DNA from 4 places in the Pectobacterium odoriferum genome. Region 4 is predicted to be linked to each of the others. Evidence: predicted binding sites of a transcription regulator. Region 4 holds the regulator's gene; each other region holds the start of a gene.
The links. Region 4 encodes PurR, which represses purine synthesis genes. Its sites were predicted from a motif close to CANGCAAACGTTTGCNTG; they were not measured.
Positions count from the first base shown of each region.

Region 1: the regulator PurR is predicted to act here: its motif matches at 4,199-4,216, upstream of carA (glutamine-hydrolyzing carbamoyl-phosphate synthase small subunit).
Region 2: the regulator PurR is predicted to act here: its motif matches at 3,811-3,828, upstream of purL (phosphoribosylformylglycinamidine synthase).
Region 3: the regulator PurR is predicted to act here: its motif matches at 2,469-2,486, upstream of pyrD (quinone-dependent dihydroorotate dehydrogenase).

Region 1 covers NZ_CP034938.1:4,228,703-4,234,364, reverse strand. Annotated here, with positions in the region: gene ileS (isoleucine--tRNA ligase) at 1-574, shown strand, start outside; gene lspA (signal peptidase II) at 571-1,086, shown strand; gene fkpB (FKBP-type peptidyl-prolyl cis-trans isomerase) at 1,086-1,559, shown strand; gene ispH (4-hydroxy-3-methylbut-2-enyl diphosphate reductase) at 1,540-2,490, shown strand; gene dapB (4-hydroxy-tetrahydrodipicolinate reductase) at 3,172-3,993, shown strand; gene carA (glutamine-hydrolyzing carbamoyl-phosphate synthase small subunit) at 4,439-5,587, shown strand; gene carB (carbamoyl-phosphate synthase large subunit) at 5,602-5,662, shown strand, end outside.
Region 2 covers NZ_CP034938.1:3,565,192-3,570,853, reverse strand. Annotated here, with positions in the region: gene murQ (N-acetylmuramic acid 6-phosphate etherase) at 1-716, shown strand, start outside; gene yfhb (phosphatidylglycerophosphatase C) at 748-1,386, shown strand; gene tadA (tRNA adenosine(34) deaminase TadA) at 1,706-2,182, shown strand; gene mltF (membrane-bound lytic murein transglycosylase MltF) at 2,200-3,708, opposite strand; gene purL (phosphoribosylformylglycinamidine synthase) at 3,925-5,662, shown strand, end outside.
Region 3 covers NZ_CP034938.1:2,804,848-2,810,509, forward strand. Annotated here, with positions in the region: gene EO763_RS12540 (YcbX family protein) at 1-512, shown strand, start outside; gene EO763_RS12545 (cell division protein ZapC) at 560-1,147, opposite strand; gene pyrD (quinone-dependent dihydroorotate dehydrogenase) at 1,349-2,359, opposite strand; gene pepN (aminopeptidase N) at 2,564-5,179, opposite strand; gene pncB (nicotinate phosphoribosyltransferase) at 5,403-5,662, shown strand, end outside.
Region 4 covers NZ_CP034938.1:2,142,014-2,147,675, forward strand. Annotated here, with positions in the region: gene EO763_RS09555 (MATE family efflux transporter) at 1-259, opposite strand, end outside; gene EO763_RS09560 (riboflavin synthase) at 506-1,141, shown strand; partial or broken gene EO763_RS09565 (class I SAM-dependent methyltransferase) at 1,204-1,464, opposite strand; gene purR (HTH-type transcriptional repressor PurR) at 1,484-2,509, opposite strand; gene cydH (cytochrome bd-I oxidase subunit CydH) at 2,899-2,988, shown strand; gene EO763_RS09580 (C40 family peptidase) at 3,089-3,940, opposite strand; gene EO763_RS09585 (Grx4 family monothiol glutaredoxin) at 4,282-4,632, shown strand; gene rnt (ribonuclease T) at 4,736-5,407, opposite strand; gene gloA (lactoylglutathione lyase) at 5,555-5,662, opposite strand, start outside.

The DNA of each region.
Region 1 (5,662 bases), 2.1 Mb from region 4:
CTGCCAGACTGCGCTATACCATATCTCAGAAGCGCTGGTGCGCTGGATGGCACCGATCATGTCCTTCACGGCGGATGAGATTTGGAGCTACCTGCCGGGAGAGCGTGCGCAATATGTGTTTACCGAAGAGTGGTATGACGGCCTGTTTGCGCTGGATGCTGCGGAAACCATGAACGATGCGTTCTGGGCGGATATCCTGAAAGTTCGCAGCGAAGTTAACAAAGTCATCGAGCAGGCGCGTAATGACAAACGCATTGGTGGATCGCTGGAAGCTTCCGTTACGCTGTACGCCGATGCCAATCTGGCGGGCAAGCTGAACCAGCTGCGTCAGGAACTGCACTTCGCGCTGTTGACCTCAAAAGCGCTGGTGGAACGTTATGAAAATGCACCGGATAGCGCGCAGGCAACGGAACTCACCGGACTGAAAATTGCCTTAAGTGAGGCAGAAGGGCACAAGTGTCCACGCTGCTGGCATTACGAGACGGATATCGGTAGCAATGTCGATCATCCTGAAGTTTGTGGTCGCTGTGCGACCAACGTGGGCGGGAACGGCGAAGAGCGTAAATTTGTCTGATGAATAAAATCTGTTCGAGTGGACTGCGCTGGCTCTGGCTGGCGATACTGGTTTTAATTGTCGATCTTGGCAGCAAGCAGTGGATCCTTGCCCACTTTGCGCTGGGGGATACGGTGCCAGTGATGCCTTCTCTGAATCTGCATTACGCCCGTAACTACGGGGCAGCATTCAGCTTTCTGGCGGATAAAGGCGGCTGGCAACGCTGGTTCTTTGCTGGCATCGCGATTGCTATTGTGGTTGCACTGATGGTGATGATGTACCGTGGCAGCGTCAAACAGCGGCTCAATAACATTGCGTATTCGCTGATTATCGGTGGTGCATTGGGCAATCTGTTCGACCGGACATGGCACGGATTTGTTGTCGATTTCATCGACTTCTATGTCGGTGACTGGCACTTTGCCACCTTTAACCTTGCCGATACCGCTATCTGTATTGGTGCGGCGCTCATCGTACTGGAAGGGTTTTTCAGTACGCATGATGATACTGATACCGTTAAGCAAAAGGGTCACTGATGTCCGAGAGTGTTCAGCATAACAGCGCGCTGCTGGTGCATTTTATCCTGACGCTGGAGGATGGCTCTGCGGCCGAATCCACGCGTGAGCGCGGCAAGCCAGCGCTGTTTCGCCTTGGCGACGGCAGCCTGTCTGACGCGTTGGAACAACATCTGTTGGGATTGCAGCGTGGCGATAAACGCAAGTTTACGCTGCCGCCGGAGTCGGCCTTTGGGCCGACCAATCCGAACCTGATCCAGTTCTTCCTGCGCCGCGATTTCGCCCAGACTGGCGTGCCGGATGTTGGCACCATCATGCTGTTCAGCGGCGTTGCCGGAAATGATATGCCGGGGATTATCCGCGATGTGACCGAAGAGTCGGTCACCGTGGATTTCAACCATCCTCTATCCGGTCAGGCGATTACCTTCGATCTTGAAGTGCTGGATATTGATCCCGTACAACAGGAGGTGACACATGCAGATCCTGCTGGCTAATCCGCGTGGCTTTTGTGCTGGTGTCGATCGGGCTATCAGCATTGTGGAACGTGCGCTGGAGCTTTTTGGTACGCCGATTTACGTCCGTCATGAAGTAGTACATAACCGCTATGTGGTTAACGGATTGCGCGAACGTGGCGCGATTTTTATTGAGCAGATTGAAGACGTGCCGGATGGTGCGATTCTGATTTTCTCTGCACATGGCGTTTCACAAGCGGTACGCAATGAAGCCAAAAACCGCGATCTGACGGTATTCGATGCGACCTGTCCGCTGGTGACCAAGGTGCATATGGAAGTGGCCAGAGCCAGTAAGAAAGGCGTAGAAGCGATTCTTATCGGGCATGCCGGACACCCTGAAGTTGAAGGGACGATGGGGCAGTACAGCAATGCGGATGGTGGTATGTATTTGGTGGAGTCCCCTGAGGATGTCTGGCAGCTACAGGTAAAAGACGAAAGCAATCTGTGCTTTATGACGCAAACCACGCTTTCTGTTGATGATACTTATGCAGTGATTGATGCGCTGCGTGAGCGTTTTCCGCAGATTGTGGGTCCGCGTAAAGATGATATCTGTTATGCCACGACCAATCGTCAGGAAGCCGTTCGCCATTTATCAGATAAGGCGGATGTCGTGTTTGTTGTGGGCTCTAAAAATTCTTCAAACTCCAACCGTCTTGCTGAATTGGCACAGAGAGCGGGGAAATCGGCTTATTTGATTGATTCAGCTGAAGATATCCAGGAATCATGGGTAGAGGGTGCTTCGCATGTTGGGGTAACCGCAGGCGCATCCGCACCGGATATTTTGGTACAACAGGTGATCCAGCGCCTGAAAGAATTGGGCGGCAAGGTTGCCGTTGAAATGCAGGGACGTGAAGAAAACATCGTCTTTGAAGTGCCGAAAGAGCTGCGTGTTGACGTCAAACAGGTAGATTAGCGCTGTTTCTGCGATAGGGCTTCGGCCCTATCGCTGTTATTCCCTTCCATTTTATACCCGTCATACTTCAAGTTGCATGTGCGTTGGCTACGCTCGTTACTCGGCTCATCCATGAGCCTCGCCCCGTTGGGGCCGCTGCAAGCAGCGTTCAAATCTGCTTCCGGCAGATTTGTCACCCGAATCAATTACTTGAGTAAGCTCATCGGGATGAAATGAGAGACATCCTGTCTCTCACCGGAGGCCAGCCTTTGGCTGGTCAAATTCGTTCCCGACGAGTTTGTCCTTCGCTTGCCGCGTTACGAGGGACATAAATGTCCCTCGCCCTACGGGCCAACGCCTTGCGTTGTTCAAAACGCTAACGTTTTGTCCTGCAACTCGAATTATTTAGGGTATATCTCCTCGCTGTTATTCATCGATGAAAATGTTAACGCATAAAAATGAATTTTTATGCGTTATGCCATGTGGTTTAATTCTGACCGCTTCTGCTTGTCTTCAAATACGTTGCGGTTTTTCATCGCTCTGATGTGCCATTTTGCTGTCTGTGGTTAGACAGTTTTGCTGATTTTCTGCGGTTTCAAACAGTATTTTCTAATTTGGCGGTAAATCCGCTGGCGATAGTGCGCAGCGCCCGTTAACCTGATGTTATTTTTATGTCGTCAGGATCAAAAAGAGAGAGACATTATGAAGGATTCATCCATCCGCATTGCGGTTGTAGGCGCGGGCGGCCGTATGGGACGCCAGCTGATTCAGGCTATCGAGCAAATGGACGGCGTGGTATTGGGCGCGGCGCTGGAGCGTTCTGGTTCGTCTCTGATAGGAAGTGATGCCGGTGAACTCGCAGGGCTGGGGAAAAGTGGAATTACCGTGAATGAAAGCCTGGATGCCGTGCAGAATGATTTCGATATTTTAATCGACTTCACCCGCCCAGAAGGCACATTAGCGCATCTGGCATTTTGTCGTCAGCACCGTAAAGGCATGATTATTGGGACTACCGGCTTTGATGACGCAGGAAAGGCGGCGATTAAGCAGGCTGCGCAGGATATCGGCATTGTGTTTGCGGCGAACTTCAGCGTTGGCGTCAATGTCATGTTGAAGCTGCTGGAAAAAGCGGCCAAAGTCATGGGCGACTATACTGATATCGAAATCATTGAAGCACACCACCGCCACAAAGTGGATGCGCCATCGGGTACCGCACTGGCGATGGGCGAAGCGATCGCTGATGCTCTGGGACGCGATCTGAAGTCCTGTGCCGTGTACGCGCGTGAAGGCTACACCGGTGAGCGCGATCCGAAAAGCATTGGTTTTGCGACCGTGCGAGCGGGCGACATCGTCGGTGAACATACGGCGATGTTTGCTGATGTGGGTGAGCGCGTTGAGATTACCCACAAGGCATCCAGCCGCATGACATTTGCTAATGGTGCAGTAAGAGCTGCAATCTGGATTAGTGCGAAAGAAAGTGGCCTTTTTGATATGAGAGATGTGCTTTATTTGGATGATTTGTAGTATTTTATTTTTTTATAAATAGTTTATCTAACTGAAAAAGGTGGGTGTTTTTACGTTCACCTTTATTTTTATCTTTTTGGCTTCTTTTTTCTATCATCATTGGTATTTGTTTGTGTTTTATTCTGTTTTTTAGTGATGATTTTCCCTCCTTACTCCCAAAATGTCCTTTGCTGGTGATTTGTTACTCTTATTTTAGCAATGTTGTCTCGCAACCGTTTACTTATCTCAGTTGATAGGGTTTTTTACGTCAGTGGGCGACTATTTATTTCGGAAAGCATAAAAATAAGAGAAAAAAAGCGGTTTGGGTAGACAATCAGGAAGACCATCATTAAAATGCGCCCAATTTGCCAAAAATTGGCCTTACAGGTAGTTTTTGCATTGATTTAGTGGCTCGAATCTGAATTAATATGCAAATAACGTGATTGTTTATTCCTTGGAGGGTGTTTTGATTAAGTCAGCGCTATTGGTTCTGGAAGACGGAACCCAATTCCACGGTCGGGCCATTGGGGCAGAAGGGTCGGCAGTGGGGGAAGTGGTCTTCAATACGTCGATGACCGGTTATCAAGAAATCCTTACTGATCCTTCCTATTCCCGCCAGATTGTCACTCTCACTTATCCCCATATCGGTAATGTCGGCGCCAATGCCAACGATGAAGAATCCCCCTCTGTACAGGCTCAAGGTCTGGTTATTCGCGATTTACCTCTGATTGCCAGCAACTACCGTAGTGAAGAAAGCCTGTCTGAATACCTCAAACGCAACAACATCGTCGCCATTGCTGATATCGATACCCGTAAACTGACCCGTCTGCTGCGTGAGAAAGGCGCACAGAATGGCTGCATCATCGCGGGCGATGCGCCGGATGCTGCCGTCGCACTGGAGAAAGCGAAAGCCTTCCCAGGGCTGAAGGGCATGGATCTGGCAAAAGAAGTCACGACGGCAGAAAGCTACAGCTGGTTACAGGGAAGCTGGACGCTGGAAGGCGAATTGCCGGCGGCGAAAAACGAAAGCGAGCTGCCTTACCACGTTGTTGCTTATGACTACGGTGTGAAACGCAACATTCTGCGTATGCTGGTGGATCGCGGCTGCCGCCTGACGGTTGTACCTGCGCAGACGCCTGCTGAGGACGTACTGAAGCTGAACCCAGACGGTATTTTCCTCTCTAACGGCCCGGGCGACCCGGAACCGTGCGACTACGCGATTCGTGCGATCAAAACCTTCCTAGAAACGGATATTCCGGTATTCGGTATCTGTCTGGGTCACCAACTGCTGGCACTGGCGAGCGGTGCCAAGACCATCAAAATGAAGCTGGGTCACCACGGTGGCAACCATCCGGTCAAAGATCTGGATAACAACTGTGTGATGATTACCGCGCAGAACCACGGCTTTGCAGTTGATGAAAATAATCTGCCTGCCACGCTGCGCGTCACGCACAAATCCCTGTTTGACCATACGGTTCAGGGGATTCACCGCACGGATAAGCCAGCGTTCAGCTTCCAGGGACACCCAGAAGCAAGCCCCGGCCCGCATGATGCCGCGCCGCTGTTCGACCACTTTATTGACTTGATTCAGACTTACCGTTCTTCAGCTAAATAATCAGGAGCGAGAAAATGCCAAAACGTACAGATATTAAAAGCATCCTGATTCTGGGCGCCGGCCCGATTGTTATCG
Region 2 (5,662 bases), 1.4 Mb from region 4:
AAGGTGGGCGGCTGATCTATTTGGGCGCGGGGACCAGCGGCCGTTTGGGCGTGCTGGATGCCTCAGAGTGCCCGCCGACGTTTGGTGTACCGCATGGGCTGGTTATCGGCCTGATTGCTGGTGGGCCGGGCGCACTGCTGAAGGCGGTTGAAGGGGCGGAAGACGATCCCGCACTCGGTGAGGCGGACTTAAAAACGCTGAATTTAACCGCTGCCGATATGGTTGTCGGCCTTGCGGCATCAGGCCGGACGCCGTATGTGATTGGCGCGTTGCGCTATGCGCATGACGTTGGCTGCCGGACGGCGGCGATCTCCTGCAATCCCCATTCTCCCATCGCACAAGAAGCACAGGTGGCGATTTCTCCGGTAGTTGGCCCGGAAGCGTTAACGGGGTCGACGCGGTTGAAGTCAGGAACGGCGCAAAAATTGGTCCTAAATATGATTTCTACCGGCGCAATGGTTAAGCTGGGGAAGGTGTACCAGAATTTGATGGTGGATGTGAAGGCAACCAACGTGAAGCTGTTAGACCGGGCTTGCCGCATCGTCGTTGAAGCAACGGGCGCCGAGCGGGAGCAAGCGCAGCAGGCGCTGATGCAGGCGGATAATGAGGTTAAGCCTGCAATTCTGATGCTTCTGGCTAATATTGACGTGGCAGCGGCGCGTGAGCGCCTGAAACAGCACAATGGTTATCTGCGTGAGGCGCTAATTGGCGGATAAGATCATCTTGGGGTAAGTCGGGAGAAACGTTTTGAGTGATAAGCGAGAGCAACGCATTGTTTTTTTTGATCTGGATGGCACGTTGCATCAGCAGGACATGTTTGGCAGCTTTTTGCGCTTTTTACTTCGTCGGTTGCCGTTAAATCTCGTTCTGGTTATCCCGCTATTACCGATTATCGGGCTGGGGTTATTGATTCGCGGTCGCGCGGCCCGATGGCCGATGAGTTGGCTGCTGTGGGCGATTACGTTTGGCCGCGATGAAGACGAATTGGTTCAACTGGAAAAGCAGTTTGTCGGCGCGTTTCGTCATGATGTTATTCCGTTTCCGCAGGTTCAGCAGCGGCTGAAAACCTATCTTGAAGACAGCGAGGCGCAGGTCTGGCTGGTGACGGGATCGCCGCAGCGGCTGGTGGAACAGGTTTATCATGATTCGCCTTTTCTGCCCGGCGTGCGCCTGATGGGAAGCCAGATTACACGCCGCTATGGCGGCTGGATATTAACGTTGCGCTGTCTGGGGCATGAAAAAGTGACGCAGATGGAGCAGCGTCTGGGCGCGCCGCTCAAGCTCTACAGCGGTTACAGCGACAGCAAACAAGACAATCCGCTGCTCTATTTCTGCGAACACCGCTGGCGAGTCACCCCCGAAGGTAGCCTGCAACAGCTGGAATGATTTTTTCACCCTTTCATCTGATTTTTTCATCTCTTCATATAGGTATAATGCGCCGCCAAAATATGAATGATAAGAGCCTATTCCAGTAGGCGTTATTGATGCAGCCAGTTTGGACACGGACAGCGCGCAAAAACCGGAGCGTACACGTAGTACGTGAGGATTATTCGCTATGCTCACCCTATGGGCCGCCCTGAGGGCGTTCAAACGCAATTGCGTTTGTTTGAGCACTGCCCAGGTTCAAAATGGCAAGTAAAATAGCCCTAATGGGATAGGTTCTAAGAGAGGAAACGTGGTTAGCTTGCCTAACGATGAATACTGGATGCGCTATGCATTAACGCTGGCTCAGCGTGCTCAGGATGAAGGCGAAGTGCCGGTTGGTGCGGTGCTGGTGCTGGATAATGAAGCGATCGGCGAGGGGTGGAACCGGCCGATCGGGCATCACGATCCTACCGCACATGCTGAGATTATGGCACTGCGGCAGGGAGGTCAGGTGTTGCAGAACTACCGCCTGCTGGAGACAACGCTGTATGTCACGCTGGAGCCGTGCATCATGTGTGCGGGTGCGATGATACACAGCCGTATTGGCCGTTTGGTTTACGGTGCATCAGATGAGAAAACGGGGGCAGCGGGCTCGCTGGTGGACATTCTGCGCCACCCCGGTATGAATCATCAGATCGTGATTGAATCGGGCATTCTGGCTGATGAATGTTCTGCAACGCTTAGCGCGTTCTTCCGTCTGCGCCGTGAACAGCATAAAGCCCGACGTGCCGCCGAGAAAAACGCCGCGCAGGAGTAGCGGCGTTTTATGCAGGTTTATTCCGGCACCTTATTGATAGAAACCGCCGGATAACCTTGTGCGATCTGGGTTTGTTGCTGCGCTTTGGTTTCTTTTTCTATCAGATAACCTTCCAGACTCACCATATAACGCCGAATGTTTTCCACGTAGTTATAGGCTTCATGTCCGCGCGCGTAGCCGTAGGTGGTTTGAGTGTAATAGCGCTTCTGGCTCAGCATCGGCAGGCGCATTTTCACATCGACCCAACTGTCAGGGTTACCCTTCTGTTTTTCGGTCAATTTTCGCGCATCAAGCAGATGGGCGTATCCCATGTTGTAGGACGCCAGCGCAAACCAGATTTTTTCATCTTCCGGGATGGTGTCCGGCATTTTCTGCATCATATGCGACATATATTGCGCGCCGCCGCGAATACTTTGCTCTGGGTCGATCCGATCGGTGACGTTCAGGCTTTCTGCCGTGTTACGCGTCAGCATCATCAGCCCGCGCACGCCAGTAGGGGAAGTCGCCAGCGGGTTCCAGTGTGATTCCTGATAGGAGATAGCGGCCAGCAGCTTCCAGTCGATATCGGTAGCGTATTTTTCAAACAGTGGGCGCAGATCCGGCAGTGTTTCATCAATCGCGCTCAGGAACGTAGTGGTATCGACATAGTCAAATTCGCCAACATGGCCGAGGTACTTCTCCTCCAGGCGGGCGAGTGTCCCGTCTTCGACAATCTGGCTAAAGAAATCCAGCAGCGCGGCGGACAGACTGTCATCGTGTGAACGCCGCATATACCAGATAACAGGCTCTTCATCGCTGAGATCGAAGGCGACGGCGAGCTGTGGATGAATTCGCTGCATTAAGCCAATGGTGACCGAATCACCCAGCGTATAGTCCAGTTTGCCGTCGGCAACCTGCTTCAGTAAGTCCTGTGTGCTCTGATCGGAAGCCGATTCCCAGTTTAGCTGCGGGTATTTTTCTGCTTTTAGATCGCGCAGGGTAGCGGCGTGGGCCGAACCTGACGTCACGACGAGGCGGCCTTGCAGCTTATCCAGCGTTTTTGGGCGAGGTGAACCAAGGCGATACACCATCTGTTGTGAAATGGAATAGTAGGTTGGGCCGGCACGGAAGCGTTCCAGACGCTCGTGGTTGTAGATCAGCCCGGCTGCCAGCAGGTCTGCATCGTCACCGTCCAGATCGTCGAACAGCTCGTCAAGATTCTTGCGTGACGAGACCACCAGCTTGACGCCGAGGTAATCGGCGAACCGTTTTGCCAGTTCATAGTCCAGACCTGTCGGGGATCCGTTGCTCATTGCATAAGTCAGCGGTGAGTTGACCGTGCTGATACGCAACTCACCGCGTGAGAGGATCTGCCTGAGCTGTACATCCTGACTACTGCGCCAGGGAATACTAGGCCATAGCGCTAACGCCAGCAGTAACGTGATAATCCCGATGAAAAAATAATTTAATTTTAACGGCTTCAAATAGTTATCTCTCGGCGGCCGTGTGGCCAGGCTGTCTGTAACGGCAGTTTTTTTATACGTCATTTCCCAGAGTGGGGGCATTTTGCTTAACAAAGCGCCAGTGTGCAACTTTTATTGATTTGGTCACCAATTAATCATTCGTCGGACGCGAAGTGAAATTATCGCCACGCAAACGGTTTCGTCCGAGGGAAGGATTCTCTATAATATGCGCGTTTCCCCCCTGTTGTGCCCCATGGCTGTATCGCAGCCAGTGCATCGAAGACGAGAGAACTTTAGATTATGGAAATACTGCGTGGTTCACCTGCTTTATCGGCTTTTCGTATTAATAAATTGCTGGTCCGCTGCAAAGAGCACGTTTTGCCGGTCAGTGATATCTATGCTGAATACGTACATTTCGCCGATGTCAGCGCCCCGCTGAACAACGATGAACAGGCCAAACTGACACGTTTGCTGAAGTATGGTCCTTCTCTCGCGGAGCACGAGCCGCAAGGCCATCTGTTACTGGTCACGCCGCGTCCCGGCACGATTTCACCGTGGTCTTCCAAAGCAACGGATATCGCCCATAACTGTGGATTAAACAAAGTACTGCGTCTGGAACGCGGTCTGGCTTTCTATATTCATGCGCCGACGCTGAGCGATGAACAGTGGCAGCAACTGGGGGCACTGCTGCATGACCGGATGATGGAAAGCGTATTTAGCGACCTGAAACAGGCCGAAGCGCTGTTCTCTCATCATCAACCTGCACCTTTCAAGCGCATCGAAATTCTGCTGCAAGGGCGTCAGGCACTGGAAGAGGCGAACGTCCGTCTGGGCCTGGCATTGGCAGAAGATGAAATTGATTATCTGCTGGAAGCCTTCACCAAACTGGGCCGTAACCCAACCGATATTGAGCTGTATATGTTCGCACAGGCGAACTCTGAGCACTGCCGGCACAAGATTTTCAACGCGGATTGGGTGATTGACGGCGTCACTCAGCCGAAGTCACTGTTCAAAATGATTAAAAACACCTTTGAACACACGCCCGATCACGTCCTCTCTGCCTATAAAGATAACGCCGCCGTCATGGAAGGCTCCGCCGTCGGCCGTTTCTACACCGATACCAACGGACAATATACTTACCATCAGGAAGACGCTCATATCCTGATGAAGGTTGAAACGCATAACCACCCAACCGCCATTTCACCGTGGCCGGGCGCAGCAACAGGATCCGGCGGTGAAATCCGTGACGAAGGCGCGACAGGTCGGGGTTCCAAACCGAAAGCGGGTCTGGTGGGCTTCTCTGTATCGAACCTGCGCATTCCTGGTTTTGTCCAGCCGTGGGAAGAAGAAGAGTTCGGCAAGCCAGAGCGTATTGTCAGTGCGCTGGATATCATGACCGAAGGTCCATTGGGCGGCGCGGCATTCAACAACGAATTCGGTCGTCCTGCACTGACGGGCTATTTTCGTACTTATGAAGCGCGCGTCGATAGCCACAATGGCACAGAGCTGCGCGGCTACCATAAACCGATCATGCTGGCGGGCGGCATTGGTAACATCCGCGCCGATCACGTCCAAAAAGGCGAAATTATCGTCGGGGCCAAACTGATTGTACTGGGCGGACCGTCCATGAATATTGGTCTGGGCGGCGGTGCTGCCTCTTCTATGGCATCGGGTCAGTCTGATGCGGATCTGGATTTTGCTTCTGTACAGCGCGATAACCCGGAAATGGAGCGCCGCTGTCAGGAAGTGATCGACCGCTGCTGGCAATTGGGTGAAGCCAACCCGATTCTGTTTATCCACGATGTCGGCGCGGGCGGTCTGTCCAACGCCATGCCGGAACTGGTGAGCGACGGTGGTCGCGGTGGGCGCTTTGAACTGCGTGATATTCTGAACGACGAACCGGGCATGAGCCCGCTTGAAGTCTGGTGTAATGAATCGCAGGAGCGCTACGTTCTGGCCGTTGCGCCAGAGCAGTTGGCACAGTTTGATGAAATTTGCCGCCGTGAACGTGCGCCTTATGCGGTGATTGGTGAGGCGA
Region 3 (5,662 bases), 660 kb from region 4:
TTGACGTCGTCAAACCCTGTAGCCGCTGCATTTTCACCACCGTCAGCATCGAACGTGGCCGTAAGCACCCGTCAGGAGAACCGCTGGCAACGCTGCAATCGTTCCGTACTGCCGAGAACGGCGACGTTGATTTTGGGCAAAATCTGGTCGCCAGAAATACGGGCATCATTCGCGTGGGCGACACATTGGAAGTCTTAGCGACCAAACCCCCGCGTCCTTATGGCTCCGGCCAGGTAGTCGAAAGCCTTGTCGTTCCCGAAAAAAGCGAACAGGCCGTCACCATCCACTATCAGGGACAATCGTTACAAGGAAACAATCAGCAGATTTTACTGGCACAGTTGGAGCAACAGGGTATTCGAATCCCCTATTCTTGTCGGGCAGGACTGTGCGGTTGCTGTAAATTGACGCTGGTCAGCGGAGAAGTTTCCGCACTGAAGCAAAGTGCCATAAGGGAAAACGGCGAAATTCTTAGCTGTAGCTGTATTCCGCAGAGTGACGTTCATTTGCAATAGCCAAAGAAAAAATAGCGTACATGCAGTTTGAAGTATGACAAAGTGGTTTAGACGACCTTGGCATACTCAAATGCCGACGTGCCTTCACCCAACGCGGTTTCCCACTCAGCTCTATTCTGAACGACGGCAGGCATTAGCCTGTCGTGCATGATTTTTATGGCGTCGCCCAGCCCCATAGTCTTTCCACTTAATGATAGCTGTTCTTGCGCCAGCAGACAGAGACAGGCTTTGTCCCCTGCTTCCGCCACCAGGAAACAGGCCGTTTCATGGGTTTCAGTGAGCTGTACCTGTACAACATCACCCGCCTGCGGCGAATACGTTACGGCATCCGGCTGTTGGATGAAGTGCCAGCTTTTTGGCATAAGCGGTTTTAAGAATCGGCTTGCGACCAGCGCATTCAAAACCAATTCGCCTTGAAGGTCACGGTGCAGTGCCGCTTTCTGACATTTGTCGTTATAGGTAAAAAATAGCGCAGCATCGTCAACACAGAATGCGCATTCATTAAATGCATCCGGCGTTAGCATTTTAGATGGAAAACGAGAACGGAATAACATGCCGTTAGCCAAATCCAACATCAGGCGATCGTGTTCGGTATCAAAATACCAGCGCCAGTTATCGTCAGGTTTTAACTTCATATTATTTACCCTTCGCCTTCACAGTAGAAATATCAGAAATGGCTGATTGTGTTTTCTCACATTGCAATAATCGTTCATCGTCATAAACGTTGCGGTAAGACGATCAGACATCGGTTGATAGATTATTTACGCAAACGGATAAAATATAGACTAGCTGGGGGGATAAATAAACCCCCAGCTAAAAATGAAAGGCATTTCGGATTAAATATGTGTAACGATATCTTTAATCAGGCGAGGGCCGTGGAAAATAAAGCCTGAATATATCTGTACCAGCGACGCGCCAGCCGCCATTTTTTCGCGGGCGGCAACCAAAGAATCAATTCCGCCAACGCCAATAATTGGCAAACGTCCCGCTAATTCCTGTGACAAACGGCGGATAATTTCCGTGCTGCTTGTCTGCAACGGACGTCCACTTAATCCTCCGGTTTGCCCGCAGTGGTTTAATCCCTGAATCAGTTTTCTGTCGAGCGTTGTATTGGTGGCAATCACACCGTCGATGTTATGGCGAACCAGACTATCGGCAATTTGGATCAATTCTTCTTCAGAAAGATCCGGCGCGATCTTCACCGCCACGGGAACATATTTCTGATGCTTGTCTTTTAATTCCGTCTGCTTGTTTTTTATCGCCAGTAAAAGATCGTCCAGCGCTTCACCATATTGCAGACTGCGTAATCCCGGCGTATTGGGTGACGAAATGTTGATCGCGATATAGCCTGCATGAGGATAAACCTTATCCATGCAGATCAAATAGTCGTCTTTACCTTGCTCAACCGGCGTATCTTTATTCTTGCCGATGTTGATCCCTAATACACCGCCAAAGCGTGTTTTCTTTACATTCTCGACCAGATAATCCACGCCTTTATTATTGAAACCCATTCGGTTGATCAATCCTTCCGCTTCCACTACGCGAAATAATCTCGGTTTGTCATTACCGGATTGTGGACGCGGCGTCACCGTCCCCACTTCAATAAAACCAAATCCCATTGCGCCTAACGCATCGATACATTCGCCGTCTTTATCTAATCCCGCCGCTAGACCAAGTGGGTTTTTAAAAGATAACCCCATGCAGGTAACCGGTTTAGTAGGAACAGATTGGCGGACGAGAAATTCAAAAGGCGTGTTGGTAATACGGCGTAATTGTTGGAAGGTCAGCTCATGTGCACGCTCTGGATCGAGCTGAAACAGGGCTTTTTTGATAACGGGATAGAACATATTGTCTCCTGAGATCCCTATCGCAAAGGTATCTTGCCTACGCTGGAAGTAAGCAATAGTGGATTACGGTTTAACTCACGGTCGGTGATGGTAGTGCCATCTCTGCGGAAAGTAAAACGTTTGCGGAATGTAAGAAATTAGCGCGAGGGAGGATGTCACACGCGGCAAGCTACCGCGTGTGACAGAAGAATGACTGTGGCAGGATTAGTCTTGCAGTGCCTTGCTGATCTTCTCGAACAGATCGCCAGACAGATTTTCCAATGTCTTCAGCTGCTCCAGCGCCTGACGCATTTGCGACTGGCGTTTAGCATCATAGCGTTTCAAGCGGATCAACGGTTCGATCACTCGTGCCGCGACCTGCGGATTGCGGGTATTCAGATCGGTCAGAATCTCCGTCAGGAAGCGATAGCCGCTCCCGTCTTCAGCATGGAACGCCGACGGATTTGACGCGGCAAATGCCCCCACCAGCGAACGCAGGCGATTAGGGTTGTTCAGGCTGAATGATCGGTGTTGCAGCAGCTCACGTACGCGGGTCAGCACATCGGCAGCCGGGCTGGTGGCTTGCAGCACAAACCATTTATCCATGACCAAACCATCCTGATGCCAGCGGTTATCAAACTGCGTCAGCAGCTCATCACGCACGGGCAGTTGAGCCTCGACCGCCGCCGACAGCGCCGCCAGAGAATCCGTCATGTTATCCGCCTGACGGAACTGCGCCTGCACCAGTTTATCCGCCTGATCCGCATCGCTGAATGCCAAATAATGCAGGCAGACGTTGCGCAGCGCGCGTTTGCCCATATCCGCATGTTCGATACGATATTGCGGCGCGTGATTCGCGTGGTATACCGCCAGCCACTCATCCGCCATCTCTTTTGCCATCGTACGCGTCATGCTTTCACGTACAGCAGCAATAGCCGTAGGATCGATGATATCAAATAGCTCAGCAATCTCATTTTCGCTCGGCAATGTCAGAATCTGAGAAGCCAGCATCGGATCCAGTTTTTCATCCAGCAACACGCCACGGAAAGCATCGATAACATGCATCGGTACAGAAAGCGGTTGTTTCTGCTGATAACGAGAAACGTTCAGACGGATATAGTTAGCCAGCAGGCTCTGTGCCGCATCCCAGCGTGAGAAGGCATTGCTCGCGTGGCGCATCAGGAACGTCAGCTGTTCATCGCTCCATGCATAGTTCAGTTTTACCGGCGCAGAGAACTCACGTAATAAAGAAGGAATCGGGCGGCAAGGCACCTGATCGAAAATGAACGTCTGTTCAGATTCGGTCACATTAAGCACCGACGCCAGCAGTTGACCGTCTTTCTGTAGCGGAATGACCTGCCCTTGTGGGTCGTACAGTTCGATATCCAACGGAATATGCAGCGGCAACTTTGGCTGTTTGTCGGCACCGATCGGCGTCTTTTGGCTCACGCTTAGCAGATATTGTTGCGTCTGCGGATCGTAATCATCACGTACGGTCAGCACCGGCGTGCCTGACTGGCTATACCAGCGGCGGAACTGTGTGAGATCGACACCGGAGGCATTTTCCATCGCCAGCACGAAATCATCACAGGTCGCCGCGCTGCCGTCGTGACGCTCAAAATACAGACGAATACCGGCTTGGAATTTTTCCTCACCTAATAAGGTGTGCATCATGCGGATCACTTCCGATCCCTTTTCATAGACCGTCAACGTGTAGAAGTTATTCATCTCGATCACCTGATCGGGACGAATCGGATGCGACATCGGGCTGGCATCTTCAGCAAACTGCGCACCGCGCATCACACGCACGTTATCAATACGATTCACCGGACGCGAACCCAGATCGGAGCTGAACTCCTGATCGCGGAACACCGTCAGCCCTTCTTTCAGGCTAAGCTGGAACCAGTCGCGACAGGTGACGCGGTTGCCCGTCCAGTTGTGGAAATATTCATGGCCGATCACCGCTTCAATATTCAGATAGTCTTTATCCGTCGCGGTTTCTGCCTTGGCCAGCACGTATTTAGAGTTGAATACGTTCAGCCCTTTGTTTTCCATCGCCCCCATGTTGAAGAAATCAACGGCGACGATCATATAGATGTCGAGGTCGTATTCCAGACCGAAACGCTCTTCGTCCCACTTCATCGAATTCTTCAGCGAGGTCATCGCCCAGCCAGCACGATCGAGGTTGCCACGGTCAACGTACAGCTCCAACGCCACATCGCGACCAGAACGTGTCGTGAAGCGATCCTGAAGCACATCAAAATCGCCGGCAACAAGCGCAAACAGATAAGCCGGTTTCGGGAACGGATCCTGCCATTCAATCCAGTGGCGGCCGCCTTCCAGCTCTCCTTGTGCGATACGATTACCGTTCGAGAGTAAATAAGGATAGCGAGCTTTATCCGCTGTGATGCGCGTCGTGAATTTCGCCAGCACATCCGGTCGGTCGAGATAATAGGTAATGTGGCGGAATCCTTCGGCCTCACACTGTGTACAGAGCGCGTCGCCAGAGAGGTATAGCCCTTCCAGTGCGCTATTGGCGGCAGGATTGATTTCCGTTTCGATGCTGAGCGTGAAACGCGCGGGTAATTGCGTCAGAGTCAGGCCATCGTCCTGCTGCTGGTAATGTGTCCACGGCTGGCCATCAACGCTCAGGCTAACCAGCTTCAGCCCTTCTCCATTCAGCTTCAACGGCGCGCCAGCGTCCCCCTGTAACACCACCTGACTAACGGCTTTTACGTGAGTTTTTTCAGCATGGAGATCGAAATCCAGTGCAATGTCGGTAATGGTGTAATCCGGTGCACGGTAGTCATGGCGATATTTTATTTGCGGCTGTTGATTCATATAAAGTTTCCACCTCGTCATAAGCATCAAAGATCAAGTCTAAGCCTGTTATCTTAATGTTACCACGACAAAGTAATGAGGATAATCGTCGTACCGCGGTTCATTCCCGCACGTCTCGCTATGTTGTCGTAATGTAATAAACGGATAATCAAGGTATACTGACCGGACATTGCTAATTGTCCCGATGGTGGATAGGCATCTTACAAGGATGCTGTAACGCATTATGACTTTGCACACTTCCCCGATTCTGCACTCATTGCTGGATACCGACGCCTACAAGCTGCACATGCAACAGGCGGTGTATCATCACTATTATGATGTCGACGTTGCGGCTGAATTTCGCTGTCGCGGTGATGAGTTATTAGGCGTTTACGCTGATGAGATAGCCCATCAGGTCGATCTGATGCGTTTCTTGTCATTGAGTGACGACGAGTTCACCTATCTTTCTTCTCTGCCGTTCTTTAAACAGGACTATCTCCACTG
Region 4 (5,662 bases):
GATGAGAAATACGATCGCGACGGCCGGAACCGTTGAGCTGTGCGACAACGGGTGTTAACGCCAGTAGCAGTCCATGACCAAAAAGAATGGCGGGGAGCCAGATTGAGGTTCCCACCGCGACGGCGGCCATATCGGTGGCGCTATAAGCACCGGCCATGATGGTGTCAACCACACCCATCGACGTTTGGGACACTTGCGCAATAATGACAGGAACAGCAAGCGCCGATAATTTACGCGCTTCTGTCAGATACTGTTGCACGGATACCTTCCTTGAATGGCTAACGTAATAGCAGGATAAATGACTCAGATGTGAAAAACAGATCGGGATAAAGAGAGCGTTATTGTAACGACTTAACGAAAGTAAACCAGCATGGAAGAGAATATATTCTTTTTGTTACGCTACGGTTTCGATAGCAATGTGGCATACGGCATTCCGGTTTGGTTTTCCGTGAAATATCGGGCACACTGCACAGCGTCATTTCTTTGTTTTTAAGAGGCAAACCGCATGTTTACCGGTATTGTTCAGGGCACCGCGCCGGTGGTGTCGATTGAAGAAAAATCCAACTTTCGCACGCACATTGTCCAACTCCCACCCGAGCTGCTGCCAGGGCTCGTGCCTGGCGCATCGGTGGCACACAATGGCTGCTGCCTGACGGTAACCGCCATTGACGGCGATCGTGTCAGTTTTGATCTCATGAAGGAAACGCTGCGGTTAACGAATCTGGGCGATATTCATGAAGGCGATGTCGTCAATATTGAGCGAGCCGCGAAATTCGGTGATGAGATCGGTGGGCACGTTATGTCGGGGCACATCATGTGTACGGCGGAAGTGGTCAAAATTCAGGTTTCAGAGAATAACCATCAGATTTGGTTCCGTCTGGCTGATGAAGCGCTGATGAAATACGTGCTGCATAAAGGCTTTGTTGGGATTGATGGCATCAGCCTGACGGTGGGAGAAGTCACTCGCGGACGTTTCTGCGTGCATTTAATTCCAGAAACACTGAACCGCACCACGCTGGGACAGAAACGTCTGGGAAATCGTATCAATATTGAAATCGACCCGCAAACGCAGGCCGTGGTGGATACCGTCGAACGCGTGTTAGCCAGCAAGCAGTTGAGCGATCTCGCCAACGAAGACTGATATCCTGCACTGCCTATTCTTGTAAACCGGACGAGCCGCATCGTCCGGTTTTCTTTTTTCTATCAGCGTGAAACACGTAACCCGCCTTCGATCCCATCCGTGCTGTACACGACCTGCCAGAGCTGAAGTGTTCGTGCTCTGAATGCCCCTGCACAGGCGTTAAGATAGTAGCTGAACATCCGGTGGAAGCGGGCCGTATAGCGTGTGGAAAGCGGTGGCGAGTTCTGCTGGAAGCGAGCCTGCTAGGCCATTAATGTATGATCGTCATCAGCGCCGAAATTATGCCAGTTTTCCATCATCATGTAGTGCTCACTTGCCTGCGCTGCGCAGTATTGCCGCTAATTAGCGGCGATAGTCGAGGTAGGGGCCGTCTGCCACCGAGCGGCGTTCAATCAGCGTCGGGTGTACTTCAATGACGTGCGCATCTTCTCGTTTACTGGTAATGCGATCCAGGAGCATAGAGAACGCGGACTGGCCCAGACGCTCCTTTGGCTGGTGGATGGTGGTCAGCGCAGGCGTAAAGAAGCGTGCGTGGCGCACATTGTCATAACCGATCACCGAAATGTCCTGCGGTACGCGCAGACCCAGCTCGTCAGCCGCACAGATGGCACCCATCGCCATGATATCGCCACCGCAGAATACGGCTGTAGGTCGCTGTTTCTGTGCGAGAATCTGATGCATGGCTTTGTAGCCGGATTCCGGTTCAAAATCGCCCCGAACCACCCATTCGTCACGCACTGTGATATCAGCTTCCTTCAGCGCTTTCAAAAAGCCGAGGTAGCGTCCGCTGCCAGTGTTACGTTCTTGAGTGCCGGGGATGGCGCCGATATCGCGATGGCCGCGTTCAATCAGGTAGCGGCCTGCCATATAACCGCCTTCAAAGGCGTTATCGATAATCGTATCGGTAAAATCGCTGTGCATCTGTCCCCAGTCCATAACGACCATCGGAATGCTGCGATAATCTTCCAACATCGACAACAGCTCAGGCGGGTATTCGGCGCACATCACCAATAGGCCGTCGACGCGTTTTTGCGCCAGCATAGAAAGATAGGCGCGCTGTTTACCGATGTCGTTATGCGAATTACACAGCACCAACGTGTAACCTTTGGCATAGCAGCTGTTTTCGACGGCTTCAATGATCTCGGCGAAATAGGGGGCTTCGCTGGATGTGGCGAGTAAGCCGATAGATTTAGTGTGATTAACTTTGAGGCTGCGGGCGACGGCGCTGGGTGAATAGTGCAATTCTTTGATTGCCGCTCTGACGGCTGCCTTAGTCTCTTCGGCGACGAAACGTGTTTTATTGATCACGTGCGATACGGTTGTGGTGGAAACGCCAGCACGTTTTGCCACATCTTTAATCGTTGCCATCTAAAAATGACTCCTGAACTTACCTGTTACAGACGTAAGTATATTGTTAATCGTTTGCCTACGTTTAATGTTCTTCTTCTAAGCTAAAAAACAGGATTTCAGAAGGAGAATGCCGAATGTTATACCGAAGGGATCTGGGTTGACGTTTTTCGACTGATACGCAGCGCTTTCATAAACAGCGGATTGTGTCCGATTTATCATGAAAGTGAAAGGGCTAATTTATACTATTAGTGATGCATTCGTCCGAGATTTTTCGCTAGAATTATGAAAGAATCGTAATAACCCTATTATTTGTAGCTTTAACTGCCTAAGTGGATTCGGCTGTGAAGGGGCGTGTTTTTTCAGATGAAGTTTTCAGAGAAAATTTGTTCGCTAATAAGGAGTGGTTTATGGATACAGATCTGAAGATGTCTTTGCTGACAACCATTGGTTCGTTGGCTGTGATCATCGTGTTTAGTTTTACTGCGGTGCTGAACTAACCGATCGATGATTTTGTGCGGGTTAGGTATTCAGACACGTTGATGTTACATAAAACGTGTCTGAATTGCTTCTGTTCGACGTATGTAACCTATATCACTCTTAACGAATCGTCTGCGGTGTGACCACGCGGCGCGCGCCAACGTAGTGCTCCTGCCAATAATCTTCACTCAGCTTGCTGATGCGAATATCTGAGCCTGTACGCGGTGACTGGATAAATTTCCCTTCCCCCAGATAAACCCCGACGTGATCGGCTGCGCCACGGTTATTGATGCGGAAAAAGACCAGATCGCCACTTTCCAGCTCGCTCTTTTTAATCGGAGCGGCGTCACGTAGGTGGTACATTTCGTTTGCGGTGCGTGGAATTTGGATCTTAACGACATCTTTGTAGGCGTAATAAACCAGTCCGCTACAGTCGAACCCGGTAAAGGGAGAGGAACCGCCCCAGTGATAAGGCTTGCCTATCTGGCTCATCAACTTATTCATTGCAGTCGTTTTGGCATGCTGATAGCGTTTTTTATGCGCTGCGCTTAGCGCCATTCCCTTTTCTGTTGGCGACGGATTTTTCTCCGCTTTGCCTTTGAGTGCCGTTTTCTTCAAACCGGTTTTGACTCTGGCCTGTGCCGTTGTGTGTTTCTCTTCTTCAGGCTTAAGCTTTTTAAGATTTTTTTTCACTAGCGCAGGCGTGCTGCTTTGCGTCCGTGACGGTTTTTTTTCTGTCGCTTTGCTCGCGGTACGTGATTTGGTTTTATTACTGACTGGGGTAGGCTCTGGTTTTTTGCTTTTTATCGGTGTCGGTGATTTAGCATTACCCTTGGTTTGACGGTTTTTTTTATTCGTTTCTGCCACGGCGCTTTTTTTCGGCGCAGAATGCGGAGTAGGCGGCGCAGCCTGAGCCACGTTCAGGGATAGGTTGCTGAAAAATAATATAAAAAGAGTAATAAATAAGCGCATAATAAAAGTGACCGAACATAATCCTTAACTCGCTCAATCCCCACAGTATTCCTGAAAACGGCGTCATAAAAAAGTGGGCACGGTCGCTTTATTCATACAGAATAGTGAAAAAACGTTAATAGTTATTTTTTCGATTGATTTATCTGCGTTTTCTGGCGTTGATTTCATCAATGATGAATGACTTCAGGAAAAAATAACCCTACAAAAAATGGCGTTTTTTTGTGGCTAGTGGCATCGGTACAATATCACTGAGTCAATGTCGCTGTCGTAGCACCTCTGACGGCGGCTCATGGCTAGCGCTTTGGACGTTAGCCATCCTATAGAATTAAGGAAGCAAGAAGATGACGACACCGACAATTGAAAAAATTCAGCGCCAAATTGCTGAAAACCCGATTCTGCTGTACATGAAAGGCTCCCCGAAATTGCCAAGCTGCGGCTTTTCCGCACAAACTGTTCAGGCGTTGTCTGCCTGTGGCGAACGTTTTGCGTATGTTGATATTTTGCAGAACCCAGACATTCGTGCTGAGCTGCCGAAATACGCGAACTGGCCGACATTCCCGCAGCTGTGGGTTGACGGTGAGCTGATTGGGGGTTGTGATATCGTGATGGAAATGTTTCAGCGTGGTGAATTGCAGCCGCTGATCAAAGAAACGGCAGACAAATACAAAGCGCAGCAAGCCGCTCAAGAGTAATGCTTTCGTCTGGCGTAATGACGATGTCAACTGTTATTACGATGCGTGCGTGAATCCTTCCAACGGGTGCTTTTATGGCACCCGTTTTTTGATCTCAATCTTTTCAGTCGTCGGCTGACGCGTCTTCCAGCGAATTTTCTTCCAGCGCAATCGGCCAGCCGCCCAGACGTTTCCAGCGGTTAACCAACTCACAGAACAGCAACGCCGTCTGGTTGGTGTCATACAGCGCGGAGTGCGCCTGGCTGGAATCAAACGCAATACCGGCGGTAATACAGGCTTTAGCAAGAACCGTTTGGCCTAACACCAGCCCGCTGAGAGCGGCGGTATCGAAAGTGGCGAAAGGATGGAACGGATTACGTTTCAGGCTACAGCGCTCCGCTGCCGCTGCCATAAAGCTATGATCGAATGTGGCATTATGCGCCACGATAATCGCGCGGTTGCAGCCCTGATCTTTGATCCCTTTACGTACGACTTTGAAAATTTCATGCAGCGCATCATATTCGCTCACTGCGCCACGCAGCGGGTTGGTGGGGTCAATACCATTAAACGCCAGTGCAGCGGGTTCCAGAATCGCCCCCTCGAATGGCTCGACATGAAAATGTAGCGTTTCATCTGGCTGTAACCAACCGTCTTGATCCATTTTTAATGTTACCGCCGCAACTTCCAGCAAAGCATCTGTTTTCGCATTAAATCCGGCGGTTTCAACATCAATCACTACCGGGTAAAACCCACGAAAACGGCCGCTCAGGGCGTTCAGATCACTTTTATCAGCCATTTTTCTCTTAATTGTTAGCAAAACGCAGCGCACATTATTGCAAATTTTGACTGGAGATGCAGCATGCCGTTGTTGTTTCAAACAGCAGAGATAGCAGAAGAAGGGGGAAAAACAGGTGCTGATACAGCACCTGTGGAATGCGGGGTATTAGTGACCGATGCCGTTACCGGCGTGGGCGTTCTCGATCAATTCGATTTTATAACCGTCTGGATCTTCGATGAACGCGATCACGGTCGTACCGCCTTTGACCGGGCC